Regions from separate parts of the Streptomyces sp. S6 genome, predicted to be linked through region 2. Evidence: riboswitches for the same ligand, from Rfam matches in the RefSeq annotation. Region 2 holds a riboswitch; the other holds the start of a gene.
What was found. A riboswitch is a leader RNA that binds a small molecule or an ion and turns the genes downstream of it on or off. The one in region 2 is predicted to bind S-adenosylmethionine.
Positions count from the first base shown of each region.

Region 1 (6,872 bases), on a different contig from region 2:
CACCAGCGGCAGCGCACCGACTCGATGGTCTCACTGACCACCTCGCGCTCCTCGACCTTCGGTTCTCCGGCCAGGTCGAGGTGGACGTACTCCACGACCTTCGAGGAGCGGGTCACGTCGAACCGGGTGAGGTTTCCGCAGAGGGTGCAGCGCCACCGGGTGGTGGCGGTGGGCAGGGTAACCGTCATCGGAACCGTCCGCTCCTTTTCTTGGCCGTGCGCCGGGGGCGTGCCCCGGTGCGTGTGGCCGTAACCCTACGGCCTGGCGGGGACCGGCCGCCCGTCCGTCCACGACGGCGAGGCGATATCGGCCGGTATACGGGATTACGTCATGCTCTGTAGCCATGATCAAGAGGTGGCGCCCGTCCGCTCCGGTGACGTTCGGACTGATCGCGCTGTGCTGCGCGGTCTTCGTCCTCGGCCCGGCGTCGGGGCTCGACGCGGTGGCGCAGGCCGCCTACTACCACCGCTGGGGCGTCGTCCCCGTCGAGCTCTTCGAGGGGTCGCCGCGTGCCGCGCTCACCTTGCTCACCGCGCTGTTCGTGCACGGTGGCTGGGTCCATCTGCTCGGCAACATGCTCTTCCTCTACGTCTTCGGGGCGATGACCGAGGAGCGCATGGGCCGGGTCGAGTTCACGCTCTTCTTCCTCGGCTGCGGCTGCCTGGCCCTCCTGGGGTACGCCGCCGCCAACGCGACCTCCGCGCAGCCCCTCGTGGGGGCGTCCGGGGCGATCTCGGCCGTCCTCGGGGCCTTCCTCTACCTCTTCCCACGGGCGCGCGTCACCAGTCTCCTGCCCTTCCTCTTCTTCCTCCCCCTGCGCTTCCCCGCCTGGCTCGTCCTGCCCTTCTGGGCCACCCTCCAGTGGCTGGCCGCCCGCCACCCCGCCACCGGCCCCGGAGTCGCCTACCTGGCCCACGTCGTGGGCTTCACGCTGGGCTTCCTCTACGCGTGGGCGCGATTCACCCCTACGGCTACAGTTGGCGCCACCCCAGTACCTGTCCCCGAGGGAGAGAACCAGCCGTGATCACCGCGATCGTCCTGATCAAGACCAGCGTGGACCGGATTCCGGAGATCGCCGAGGAGATCGCCTCCCTGGAGAGCGTGACCGAGGTGTTCTCGGTGACCGGCACGTACGACCTGATCGCCATGGTCCGGGTGCGCGAGCACGAGGACCTCGCCGACGTGATCCCCGGCCGCATCAGCAAGATCCCGGGTGTAGAGGTCACGGACACGCACGTCGCGTTCCGCGCGTACTCCCAGCACGACCTGGAGGCGGCGTTCGCGATCGGCCTGGACTCCTAGGAGCCGGCCGGCACGCAGCGGCCGTTCTCCGTCCGGTACGTCAGCTTGGCGCCCTGCGTGACCAGTTCGCGGACGGCCGTCACGAACCGGTCGACGTGCTCGTCCGGGGTGCCCGCGCCGAAGCTCACGCGGATCGCGTTGAGGGAGGTCGCCTCGCCGCACTCCCCCGCCTTCGCCGCCGCCGCGCCCAGCAGGTGGCTGACGAGCGGGTGCGCGCAGAAGAGGCCGTCGCGGACGCCGATGCCGTACTCGGCGGAGAGCGCGGCGGCGAAGTGGGAGCTGTTCCAGCCGTCCACCACGAAGGAGAGGACGCCCACTCGCGGGGCGTCGTCGCCGAAGAGGGACAGGACACGGACCTCGGGGACGTCCGCCAGCCCTTCGCGGACCGTGCGGATCAGGTGGTGCTCGCGGGCGACGAGGCTGTCGAACCCCTCCTCCGTCAGCGCCCTGCACGCCGAGGCGATCGCGTAGGCGCCGATCACGTTCGGCGAACCGGCCTCGTGGCGGGCGGCGCTCTCGTGCCACTCCACCTCGACCGAGCCGTCCGCCGCCCGGCTCACCGCACGGCTCGCGCCTCCGCCCGCGAGGTACGGCTCCGCCGCGTGCAGCCAGTCCGTACGGCCGGCGAGGACGCCCGCGCCGAACGGGGCGTACAGCTTGTGCCCAGAGAAGGCCACCCAGTCGACGTCCAGGTCCCGCACGGACACCGGGTGGTGCGGGGCGAGCTGCGCGGCGTCCAGGACGATCCGGGCGCCGTGCGCGTGCGCTGTCGCCGCGAGTTCGCGGACCGGCCAGAGTTCCCCGGTGACGTTCGAGGCGCCGGTCACGCAGACGAGGGCGGGGGCCGTGGTGTCGCGGGCCTCCAGGGCGCGGGCCAGGGTGCTGACGGCCTCCTCCGGGGTGCGGGGGGCGTCGAGGTACGTGACCGCCGTGTGCTGCCAGGGGAGCAGGGAGGCGTGGTGCTCCGTCTCGAACACGTACACCTGGCAGTTGGCGGGGACCGCGCGGGCCAGCAGGTTCAGGGAGTCCGTCGTCGAGCGCGTGAAGATCAGCTCGTCGTCCTCACGGCAGTCCAGGAACTCCGCGACCGTCCTGCGGGCCGACTCGAAGAGGTCCGTGGAGAGCTGGGAGAGGTAGCCGGCGCCCCGGTGGACACTGCCGTAGTACGGGGCGTACGCGGCGACGTCGTCCCACACCCGCTGGAGCGCGGGGGCGCTGGCCGCGTAGTCCAGGGCCGCGTAAGTGACCTCGCCGCCGGTGACCAGGGGGACGGTGACGTCTCGGCCCAGGACGGCCAGGGGGGCGCAGATCTGCTGGGCGGGGGTGAAAGTGGGTGCGGACATGCTGACGCTCCTCGACGACCAGGACCCCCGGTGTCAGGAGGGTCCGCGCTTGCCGTGCACCTCGCTGCACACGGCCTGGTCTTCACCCGGGGCACCCCGCCACGGACGGAGGGTTGCCGGACAGTCGGCCGGGGCCTGTTGACTGTCACTCATGACCTGGTTCAGAAATTAGATGAGGTGATTGCGGGGGCGCAAGTTCTGTCCGGATTGCGGGACGTCTAAGAGCTCGGGGGGAGCTGTGGTGTTGCAGGTGCGGGTTCGCCGTGGTTGTCCGCGCCCCTGAAAGGAAAAGCGGCTGCGCCGCTTTTCCCCAGGGCCGCTCCCCCTACTTGTTCGTCGCCCTCACCCAGCGGTCCAGCGTCTCCCTCGCCGCCCCCGAGTCGATCGACTCCGCCGCCTTCTCCATCCCCGCCCTCAGTTGCTCCGCCAGCGTCCCCGTCCCCGGGTCCAGCGCCACCAGCGCCGCCGCCGAGTTCAGCAGGACGGCGTCCCGTACCGGGCCCTGCTCACCGCTCAGGAGCCGGCGGGCCACCTCTGCGTTGTACGACGGGTCGCCGCCCCGCAGCGCCTCTACAGGGACCAACTCGATGCCGACCTCGCGAGGGTCGAAGCGTTCCTCCGTGACCTTGCCGTCGCCGACGATCCAGACGCGGGAGGTGGCCGTCGTCGTCAGCTCGTCCAGGCCGTCGTCGCCCCGGAAGACCAGGGAGGAGTTGCCCCGGTCCGCCAGGACGCCCGCGATCATGGGGGCCATGCGGGGGTCGGCGACGCCTACCGCCTGGGACTTCACGCGGGCCGGGTTCGTCAGGGGGCCCAGCGCGTTGAAGACCGTGCGGATGCCCAACTGGCCCCGCGCGGCGGCGACATGGCGCAGTGCCGGGTGGAACTTGACGGCGAAGCAGAAGGTGATGCCCGCTTCCTCGGCGACTTCCGCGACCCGCTTGGGCGTCAGCTGGAGATTGACGCCGAGTTTCTCCAGGACGTCGGAGGCGCCCGAGGCGGAGGACGCGGCGCGGTTGCCGTGCTTGACGACCTTCGCGCCGGTCCCGGCGACCACGAGCGCCGACATGGTGGAGATGTTGACCGTCTTGGCGCCGTCTCCGCCCGTGCCGACGATGTCGACCGTACGGCCGGACACCTCGATCGTGTTGGCGTGCTCGTACATCGCGCGGACGACGCCGGTGATCTCCTCGACCGTCTCGCCCTTGGCCCGCAGCGCCACCACGAACCCGGCGATCTGCGCGTCCGTCGCCTCACCGCGCATGATGCGGTCCATCGCCCAGGCGGTCGCGTCGGCGCTCTGGTCGTGCCCGGACAGCAGGGCGTTCAGCACCTCGGGCCAGGAACGGCCCGCCGCGGTGTCGCCTCCAGCGGGGGTCACAGCGCTCATACGGCCGCTCCAGGGTGTTCGTGCGAAAAGTGTGTGCTCACCCTATCCAGCTCACGCACATGCCGAAGGACCCCGTCCGGGAATCGGGCGGGGTCCTTCTGTGGCGACGTTCCCGGGCTGCACCCGGGTGCGGGATCAGTGGTGGCCGTGGCCGCTCGTGATCTCCTTGTACTCCTCGACGGTCGGCTTGGCGATCTGGCTGTCCTCGCCGTAGTACGACTCGCTGAGCTTGGCGCGGAGCTTCTCCGTGCCCTTCACCTTGCGCTGGACGCCGTTCTCGTCGACCGTGGCGCCGATCGCGACCGGCTCGTACTGCTCGTGCGCGGTGAGCGTGTGCAGCTGCTCCTGGCTGAGCGGCTCGTGGATCTCGATGAACTCACCGTGCGGCAGGCGCTTGATGGTGCCGGTCTCGCGACCGTGCAGCACCTTGTCCTTGTCGCGGCGCTGGAGGCCGAGGCAGATCCGCTTGGTGAGGATGAACGCGAGAACCGGAAGGACGAAGAAGCCGATCCGGACGAACCAGGTGATCGCGTTGATGGAGAGGTGGAAGTGGGTGGCCCAGAGGTCGTTCCCACCACCGATCAGCATCACGAAGTACGCGGTCAGCCAGGCCACACCGAACCCGGTACGGGTCGGGGTGTTGCGCGGCCGGTCCAGGATGTGGTGTTCGCGCTTGTCGCCGGTGACCCAGGCTTCGACGAAGGGGTAGACGGCGATGGCGACGAGCACCAGCGGGAAGATCACGATCGGGATGAACACGCCCAGGACGAGCGTGTGGCCCGCGAAGTTGATCTCCCAGCCCGGCATCACGCGGACGAGACCCTCGGCGAAGCCCATGTACCAGTCGGGCTGGGCGCCGGTCGACACCTGGTCGGGGCGGTAAGGACCGATCGCCCAGATCGGGTTGATCTGCGCGACGGCCGCGATGACCGCGATGACACCGAAGACCAGGAAGAAGAACCCGCCGGCCTTCGCCATGTACACAGGCAGCAGGGGCATGCCGACGACGTTGTTGTTCGTCTTGCCGGGACCCGCGAACTGCGTGTGCTTGTGGTAGAAGACCAGGATCAGGTGGGCCACCATCAGGCCGAGCATGATGCCCGGCAGCAGCAGGATGTGGACCGAGTAGAAGCGGGCCACGAAGTCGCCGCCGGGGAACTCCCCGCCGAAGATGAAGAACGACAGGTACGTGCCGACCACCGGGATCGACAGCAGCACGCCCTCGATGAACCGCACACCGGTACCGGAGAGCAGGTCGTCCGGGAGCGAGTAGCCGGTGAAGCCGGTGAACAGCGACAGCACCAGCAGCAGCCAGCCGAACAGCCAGTTGACCTCACGCGGCTTGCGGAACGCGCCCGTGAAGAAGACGCGCATCATGTGGATCATCATCGCGGCGACGAAGATCAGCGCCGCCCAGTGGTGGATCTGCCGGATGAGCAGACCGCCGCGCACCTCGAACGAGATGTGCATGGTCGAGGCGAACGCCTCGCTCATCAGCTGTCCCTGGAGCGGGACGTACGCGCCGTGGTACTCCACCTCGTTCATCGACGGGTGGAAGAACAGCGTCAGATACACACCCGTGAGGATGATGATGATGAAGCTGTACATGCAGATCTCGCCCAGCATGAACGACCAGTGGTCGGGGAAGATCTTGCGCATGTTGGCCTTGGCGAGGGAGTAGATCCCGAGCCGGCCGTCGGCCCAGTCGGCGATGCGCTCGCCGGCCGGTGCCTTCCCGCGTTCGCGGGACTCCTCGGTGGTCGTGGTGCTCATCCGCGCTCCCAGAACGAAGGACCGACGGGCTCGTCGAAGTCGCCGAGCGCTTCAAGGTAGCCCTCGTCGTTGACGCCGATGCGCAGCTGCGGCAGGGCGTGACCGGCGGGGCCGAAGATCACCCGGGCGCCGTCGGAGAGGTCGAAGGTGGACTGGTGGCAGGGGCAGAGCGCGTGGTGCGTCTGCTGCTCGTACAGCGAGATCGGGCAACCGACGTGGGTGCAGATCTTCGAGTAGGCCACGATGCCGTCGTGCGACCACTCAAGCTCTCGCTTGTCCTTGATGTTCTCCGGCTGGATCCGGATGATCATCAGGGCCGCCTTGGCGATCTCCGTCTGGAACTCGTGGTCGTGCTCCTCCAGGCCCTCGGGCTTGGCGAAGGTCAGCGACCCGACCGCGACGTCCTCGGGACGCAGCGGCTCGTTCGTGTTCATGTTGACGATGACCTTGCCCTTGGCCCACAGCGTCGTGCGCAGCTTGGTACCGGGCAGCGGGCCGAGGTCGCGCAGCAGGACGACACCGGAGAGCGGGAACATCGCCAGCGCGCCGAACATCGTGTTGCGGATCAGCTTGCGGCGGCCGAGCGCCGACTCCTTGGCGCCCTGCTTGAAGTCGGCCAGAACCTTGGCCTTGACCTCGGGGGGCGCCTCGATCGCGTGGCGCTCGTCGGCGATCTCCTCGTCGGACATCAGGGTGCGGGCCCAGTGGACCGCGCCCGCGCCGATGGTGAACAGCGCGATGCCGAGGCTGACGCCCAGCGCGAAGTTCAGCGCGTTGAGGTGGCCGAGCGGGAAGATGAAGACCGACTTGTCGTGCGGGATCGCGACGTAGGAGGCGATGAAGGCGACAGTGGCCAGCATCGAGACCGTGAACAGGAGGGCGACGGTGCGCTCGGACCGCTTGGCGGCCCGCTCGTCGATGTCCTGGATACGGTGCTCGTGGGGCGGGAGGCCGGGGTCGGCGAACGGGTGCTGCTCGTCCGCGCGGTCCACCGGGCCGTGCGCGTGGTCCTGCTCTGCGGGCAGGCTCTCTTCTGGAATGTCTTGGGTACTCATGACTTCTTG
Region 1 covers NZ_JBTYMC010000042.1:27,003-33,874, reverse strand. The annotation lists gene ACVNF4_RS08850 (hypothetical protein) at 1-188, opposite strand, end outside; gene ACVNF4_RS08845 (rhomboid family intramembrane serine protease) at 344-1,024, shown strand; gene ACVNF4_RS08840 (Lrp/AsnC family transcriptional regulator) at 1,021-1,302, shown strand; gene ACVNF4_RS08835 (aminotransferase class V-fold PLP-dependent enzyme) at 1,299-2,645, opposite strand; SAM riboswitch class IV at 2,686-2,802, opposite strand; gene trpD (anthranilate phosphoribosyltransferase) at 2,971-4,035, opposite strand; gene qcrB (cytochrome bc1 complex cytochrome b subunit) at 4,171-5,808, opposite strand; gene qcrA (cytochrome bc1 complex Rieske iron-sulfur subunit) at 5,805-6,863, opposite strand; gene qcrC (cytochrome bc1 complex diheme cytochrome c subunit) at 6,860-6,872, opposite strand, start outside.
Region 1: another riboswitch for S-adenosylmethionine. It lies ahead of ACVNF4_RS08835 (aminotransferase class V-fold PLP-dependent enzyme); the one in region 2 lies ahead of thrC (threonine synthase).

Region 2 (6,872 bases):
ATCGCCTTGCGGCGGTCGCCGAAGCCGGGGGCCTTGACGGCGACGGACTTGAACGTGCCGCGGATCTTGTTGACGACCAGGGTCGACAGGGCCTCGCCCTCGACGTCCTCGGCGATGATCAGCAGCGGCTTGCCGGACTGCATGACCTTCTCCAGGAGCGGGAGGAGGTCCTTGACGGAGCCGATCTTGGAGTTCGCGATCAGGATGTACGGGTCGTCCAGGGACGCCTCCATACGCTCCATGTCGGTCGCGAAGTACGCCGAGATGTAGCCCTTGTCGAAGCGCATGCCCTCGGTGAGCTCCAGCTCCAGACCGAAGGTCTGGGACTCCTCGACCGTGATGACGCCTTCCTTGCCGACCTTGTCCATCGCCTCGGCGATGAGCTCGCCGATCTGGGTGTCAGCGGCGGAGATGGAGGCCGTGGAGGCGATCTGCTCCTTGGTCTCGACGTCCTTCGCCTGCTCCAGGAGCGCGCCGGAGACGGCCTCGACGGCCTTCTCGATGCCGCGCTTCAGGGCCATGGGGTTGGCGCCGGCGGCGACGTTGCGGAGGCCCTCGCGGACCAGGGCCTGGGCCAGGACCGTCGCGGTCGTCGTGCCGTCACCGGCGACGTCGTCCGTCTTCTTCGCGACTTCCTTGACCAGCTCGGCGCCGATCTTCTCGTACGGGTCCTCCAGCTCGATCTCCTTGGCGATGGAGACACCATCGTTGGTGATCGTGGGGGCGCCCCACTTCTTCTCAAGGACGACGTTGCGGCCCTTGGGGCCGAGGGTGACCTTGACGGCGTCGGCGAGCTGGTTCATACCGCGCTCAAGGCCGCGCCGCGCCTCCTCGTCGAACGCGATGATCTTGGCCATGTGAAGTGGTCCCTCCAGGACTGGGGGTGAGTACCGCAGTGGACCGCGCCCGCGCCCGCGACGGACGGTCCCGCGGTCTGGTGGTCCCTTGCCCCACCCTCGCCGTGAACCTCACCGACTCGGTCCTTCGTTGTCACTCTCACGGGGAGAGTGCTAACGCCAATGATTAGCACTCTGCCCCTGCGAGTGCAAGGCCGTAAGGGTGGCTGCGGGATGGGAAGGCGGAGGTTTCGGGGGTGGAGAGGAGGGGGAAGGAGGGGTTCGCCGGTGGGCGGCTGCGGGTCGTGGAGGGCTGGTCGCGCAGTTCCCCGCGCCCCTAAAAGACTCAGAGTGCGACGCCGTCGCGGCTGCTCGCGCCCGCGCGGCGGAGCCGCACATCAACGCAGCCCTGCGGCCCTGAAAGACTTCGACTGCGGCGCCGTCGTCGCCCGTCGCGCCCACGTGGCAGAGCCGTACATCAGACACAGCCCCGCACCCCTGAAAGACCTCGACCACAGCACCGTCGTCACCTATCGCGCCCACCCGGCGGAGCCCCCCGCACACAAAAGACCCGCACCCTGGACAGATGCGGGTCCTCTGGTTGAAATGTTCAGGCGGTGACGCGAACCATGTCGGCCTGCGGGCCTTTCTGGCCCTGCGAGATCTCGAACTCGACTCGCTGGCCCTCTTCGAGGGTGCGGTAGCCGTCCATCTGAATGGCGCTGTAGTGGACGAAGACGTCCGCACCACCGTCGACCGCGATGAAGCCGTACCCCTTCTCCGCGTTGAACCACTTGACGGTGCCCTGAGCCATGCCTAACTCCCCTATTACTGGCCCTTGCACAGATCCGCACTTCGCGGACCCGGGTCAGACCTCACCCCCCAGCCGATTTGGGGGCGTGCGCCGGAACGCGTCGACCGCGGCCGAATGTATCTGCCCAACTGCCCTCTGCAACAGGTCAATCGGACGAGAATTCCGGACGGACACGATCCGGAATGTGGTGAGAATTCAGGAGAGTTCAGGGCAAGTCGGGCCAGACATATGCCGCAAATGCCGTGCAAGAGGCGCGCAGTTTGGCTACTTCTTGTCGGGTGTAAGGCAGAAATCAAGGGCTACCGGCAGGTCAAACGGAAGCGCGTTCCCCAACCCTACCTCGTTCAACCACACAGAATTGCCCCCTCCGCTTCGAAGCAGAGGGGGCAATTCGATGAACAATGCGTAATGGGCATTACTGACGGTTACTACCCGCCGGTAATGACATTAGGTCAACCCCGAAGGATCAGCCTCCGGCAACCGCCGGGATGATCGAGACGCCGGCGCCGTCAGGGGTCGCCGTCTCCAGCCCCTGCTCGAAGCGGACGTCGTCGTCATTGACGTACACGTTGACGAACCGCCGCAGCTTCCCCTGGTCGTCCAGGACCCGCGCGGAGATCCCCGTGTGGTTCTTCTCCAGGTCCGCGATGACCTCACCCAGGGTCCCGCCCTCGGCGCTCACCTCGGCCTGCCCGCCCGTGTAGGTGCGCAGGATGGTCGGGATACGAACAGTGACGCTCATGCGAGGCCAGCCTCTCGGAAGGAGTCCAGGGTCGGGCGGATGGTCGCGGTGAGGCCGGTGCCGGCCACCGCGTCGAGGGTCTTGAGGCCGTCACCGGTGTTCAGCACGACCGTCGTGAGGGACGGGTCCAGCACGCCGTCCTCGATCAGCTTGCGCGTCACCCCGACCGTCACCCCGCCCGCCGTCTCCGCGAAGATCCCCTCGGTCCGGGCGAGCAGCTTGATCGCGTCGACGATCTGCTCGTCGGTGACGTCCTCCACGGCACCCCCGGTGCGCCGCGCGATGTCCAGCACGTACGGCCCGTCCGCCGGGTTCCCGATGGCCAGGGACTTCGCGATGGTGTCCGGCTTCTGCGGCCGCACCACGTCGTGCCCCGCCTTGTACGCGACGGACACCGGGCTGCACCCCTCGGCCTGCGCCCCGAAGATCTTGTACGGCTTGTCGGCGACGAGCCCCAGCTTGATCAGCTCCTGGAGCCCCTTGTCGATCTTCGTCAGCTGCGATCCGGAGGCGATCGGGACGACGAGCTGGTCGGGGAGTTCCCAGCCGAGCTGCTCGCAGATCTCGTACGCCAGCGTTTTGGAACCCTCGGCGTAGTACGGCCGCAGGTTGACGTTGACGAAGCCCCAGCCCTCCCCCGCGGAGTCGCCGATCAGCTCGGAGCAGAAGCGGTTGACGTCGTCGTAGTTGCCCTCGATGCCGACCAGCTCACCGCCGTAGACGGCGGCCATGACGATCTTGCCCTGTTCAAGGTCGTGCGGGATGAACACGCAGGAGCGCAGGCCCGCGCGGGCGGCGGCGGCACCGACCGCACCGGCCAGGTTCCCCGTCGAGGAGCAGGACAGGGTGGTGAACCCGAACGCGCGCGCCGCTTCGAGCGCCTGGGCGACGACGCGGTCCTTGAAGGAGTGGGTGGGGTTGCCGGAGTCGTCCTTCACGAACAGCTTGCCCGGGGAGACGCCGAGGGCCGCCGCGAGGTTGTCCGCCTGGACGAGTTTCGTCCAGCCGGGGTTGATGTTCGGCTTCTCGGCGACGTTCGCCGGGACGGGGAGGAGGGGGGCGTAGCGCCAGATGTTCGCGGGGCCGGACTCGATGCGGGCGCGCAGTTCCTCGGTGTCGTACGAGGTGAAGTCGTACGCGATCTCCAAGGGACCGAAACACTCCTCGCAGGCGAAGGAGGGGCCGAGGGGGACGCGGTGGCCGCACTCGCGGCAGCTCAGCGCTTCGGCGGGACCCAGATCGACGGTCGTGCCGGTGTCGTCGGCGTTCGTGGCGATGGTCTGCACAGCCATGGAGGCGAGGCCCTTTCTCCTCATCTTCCTCACGACGCACCTCGCCGTGAGACGGATTTGGCACCTTCCCTAGCCGGGAGCCTCGCGGCGTGATCACGCACGAGACCGGCTGGAGGGTTGCCGGGGCTTCATCGGGCCGTATCCCTCTGCCCCTCTGGATGAGCGGTATGAAGTTATGCATGCGGTGGTCGGCCGGTGAGCCTCGACATGCGATGGTCACCAGCGTTGTTCAAGACTGTAACCGAATGCCACGACAGTTGAGATAGTCGTCCGAAGCGCGAGATGGATCACGCTGGGCAGCGTGACCGTGACAGTGAGGAGCCGCGGACTGTGCTGGAAGAAGTCGAGCGCTGGCTGGCCACCCGCTCCTGGTCGGTGACCGATCGCCCCTTGCATCGGATCATGGCGGCGAAACGGGCGTCGGGTCAGACCGTCTCCGTGGTCCTGCCGGCGCTGAACGAGGAGGCGACCGTCGGGGACATCGTCGCCGTCATCCGCCATGACCTGATGCTCCAGGTGCCTCTCGTCGACGAGCTGGTCGTCGTCGACTCCGGGTCCACCGACCGCACCGCCGAGGTCGCCGCGTCCGCCGGCGCGCGGGTCGTCCACCGCGACGAGATCCTCCCCCGGATCCCCGCCGTCCCCGGCAAGGGCGAGGTCCTGTGGCGGTCCCTGCTCGCCACCACCGGCGACGTCGTCTGCTTCATCGACGCCGATCTGCGCGACTTCTCCTCCGACTTCGTCTCCGGGATCGTCGGCCCGCTGCTGACCGAGCCGGGGGTGGATCTGGTGAAGGGGATGTACGACCGTCCCCTCGCGGGCGCCGCCGGGCAGGGCGGGCGGGTCACCGAGCTGATGGCGCGGCCCCTGTTGAACATGCACTGGCCCCAACTCGCCGGGTTCGTGCAGCCGTTGGGCGGGGAGTACGCGGCGCGGCGGAGCCTTCTGGAGCAACTCCCGTTCCCCGTCGGGTACGGGGTGGAGCTGGGGATGCTGGTCGATGCCCTGCACCTCGTCGGGCTGGATGCGCTCGCTCAGGTCGACATCGGGGTGCGCAAGCATCGGCATCAGGACGGGCAGGCGCTGGGGCGGATGTCGGCGGCGATCTACCGGACCGCTCAACTTCGGCTGGCGCGGGGGCACTTGATCCGTCCGGCGCTGACTCAGTTCGAGCGGGGGGAGGGCGGGTTCGAGGCGCGGACGTACTCCGTGGACACGGAGGAGAGGCCGCCGATGGTGGAGGTGGCGGAGTACGCGCGGCGGAAAGTGGCGTGAGGGGCTGTGAGGGGCTCCCGGGTACTACGGGGACTACTACGTGAGGGGTACGGGTACGGCGCCGGAGGTATGGCATACCCCGGTGTCCCATGCCATGTATACGTTCCTCGCGTTTGAGCCACGCGGCGGCTGGCTAAGTTCAGGCGTATGACGTTCGGTTCCGCACGTGTGCTGGTCGCCTCCAACCGAGGGCCGGTCTCGTACTCCGTCGGCGACGACGGCTCGTTGCACGCCAAGCGCGGGGGTGGCGGAGTGGTCTCCGGGCTCTCCGCGATCGACCCGGACGCCGGGGCGCTGTGGGTGTGCAGCGCGTTGTCCGACGGGGACCGGGAGGCCGTGCGGCGCGGGGTGGGCGAGGCCGGGACGCGGATGCTCGACATCCCGGCCGACGTGCACGCCGACGCGTACAACGGGATCGCCAACTCCGTGCTGTGGTTCGTCCACCACATGCTCTACCAGACGCCGCTGGAGCCCGTGTTCGACGCGGAGTTCCGGCGGCAGTGGGCCTCGTACGAGGAGTACAACCGGGCGTTCGCGCGGGCCCTCGCGGAGGGGGCCGCCGAGGGGGCGGCCGTGCTGGTGCAGGACTATCACCTGTGCCTCGTCCCCGGGATGCTGCGGTCCCTGCGGCCCGATCTGCGCATCGGGCACTTCTCCCACACGCCCTGGGCGCCGCCGGACTACTTCGCGCTGCTCCCCGAGGACATCCGGCATCAGCTGCTCAGCAGCCTGCTGTCCGCCGACCGGCTCGGGTTCCTCACGCGGCGGTGGGCCGACGCCTTCGCCGAGTGCTGTCCGAACGGGACGGGTACTACGGGTATCGGGGTGCATCCCCTAGGGGCCGACGCCGACTTCCTCCGTGAGCGGGCCCATCAGCCTGACGTACGGGACCGGATCGCGTCCCTCCGCGAGGAGATCGGGGAGGGGCGGCTCACGGTCGTACGGGTCGACCGGACCGAGCTGTCCAAGAACATCGTCCGAGGACTGCTGGCCTACCGCCATCTCCTCGACACCCGTCCCGAGTGGCGCGACCGTGTCGTCCACGTCGCCTTCGCGTATCCCTCCCGGCAGGACCTCAAGGTGTACCGGGACTACATGGACGAGGTCCAGCGCGTCGCCGACGAGATCAACTCCGTGTACGGGACGGCCACTTGGACCCCCGTACTCCTCCACCTCAAGGACGACTTCGCCCGTTCCCTCGCGGCGTACCGGCTCGCCGATGTCGCCCTCGTCAACCCGATCCGGGACGGGATGAACCTCGTCGCGAAGGAGGTGCCGGTCGTTTCCGACGACGGGTGCGCTCTGGTCCTTTCGCGGGAGGCGGGGGCTTACTGGGAGCTTCGCGACGACGCGATCACCGTCAATCCGTACGACATCCTGGAGACCGCCGACGCTCTCCACTCGGCGCTCTCCATGCCGCGTGAGGAGCGGGCCGAGCGGACGAAACGGCTCGCGTCCGCCGCGACCGCCTTGCCGCCGACCCAGTGGTTCCTCGATCAGCTCAACTCGTTGACTCGCTGAGGTCCTCCGCGAGTTGCTCCAGCAGCCGGACGACGCCTGCGGGGCCGTCCACCGTGAGGTCCGCCCGGTCCGTGAGGGCGGTGACCTCCTTGCTGGCGCTGCAAATGAGGATGCCGGGGGTGTTGGCCTCGCGGAGGGTCTCCACCGCCGTGAACGCGGGGAGGTCGCCGAGGTCGTCGCCCGCGTAGAGCACGGCGCCGGCGTTCGTCTCCTCCACGAGAGCCGTCAGGGCCGCGCCCTTGTCCATCCCCGGCGGGCGGATCTCCAGGACCAGTCGTCCCGGTTCCACGATCAGGGCGTGGCGGGTGGCCAGTTCCGTCACAGGGCTCCGCAGCGCTTCCCAGAGGCCCTGCGGGTCCCTCGCGCGCCGCGTGTGCACGGCGACGGCCCTG
Region 2 covers NZ_JBTYMC010000038.1:643-7,514, reverse strand. The annotation lists gene groL (chaperonin GroEL) at 1-857, opposite strand, end outside; gene ACVNF4_RS08135 (cold-shock protein) at 1,447-1,650, opposite strand; gene ACVNF4_RS08130 (MoaD/ThiS family protein) at 2,117-2,392, opposite strand; gene thrC (threonine synthase) at 2,389-3,684, opposite strand; SAM riboswitch class I at 3,702-3,849, opposite strand; gene ACVNF4_RS08120 (glucosyl-3-phosphoglycerate synthase) at 4,015-4,959, shown strand; gene ACVNF4_RS08115 (alpha,alpha-trehalose-phosphate synthase (UDP-forming)) at 5,107-6,480, shown strand; gene otsB (trehalose-phosphatase) at 6,461-6,872, opposite strand, start outside.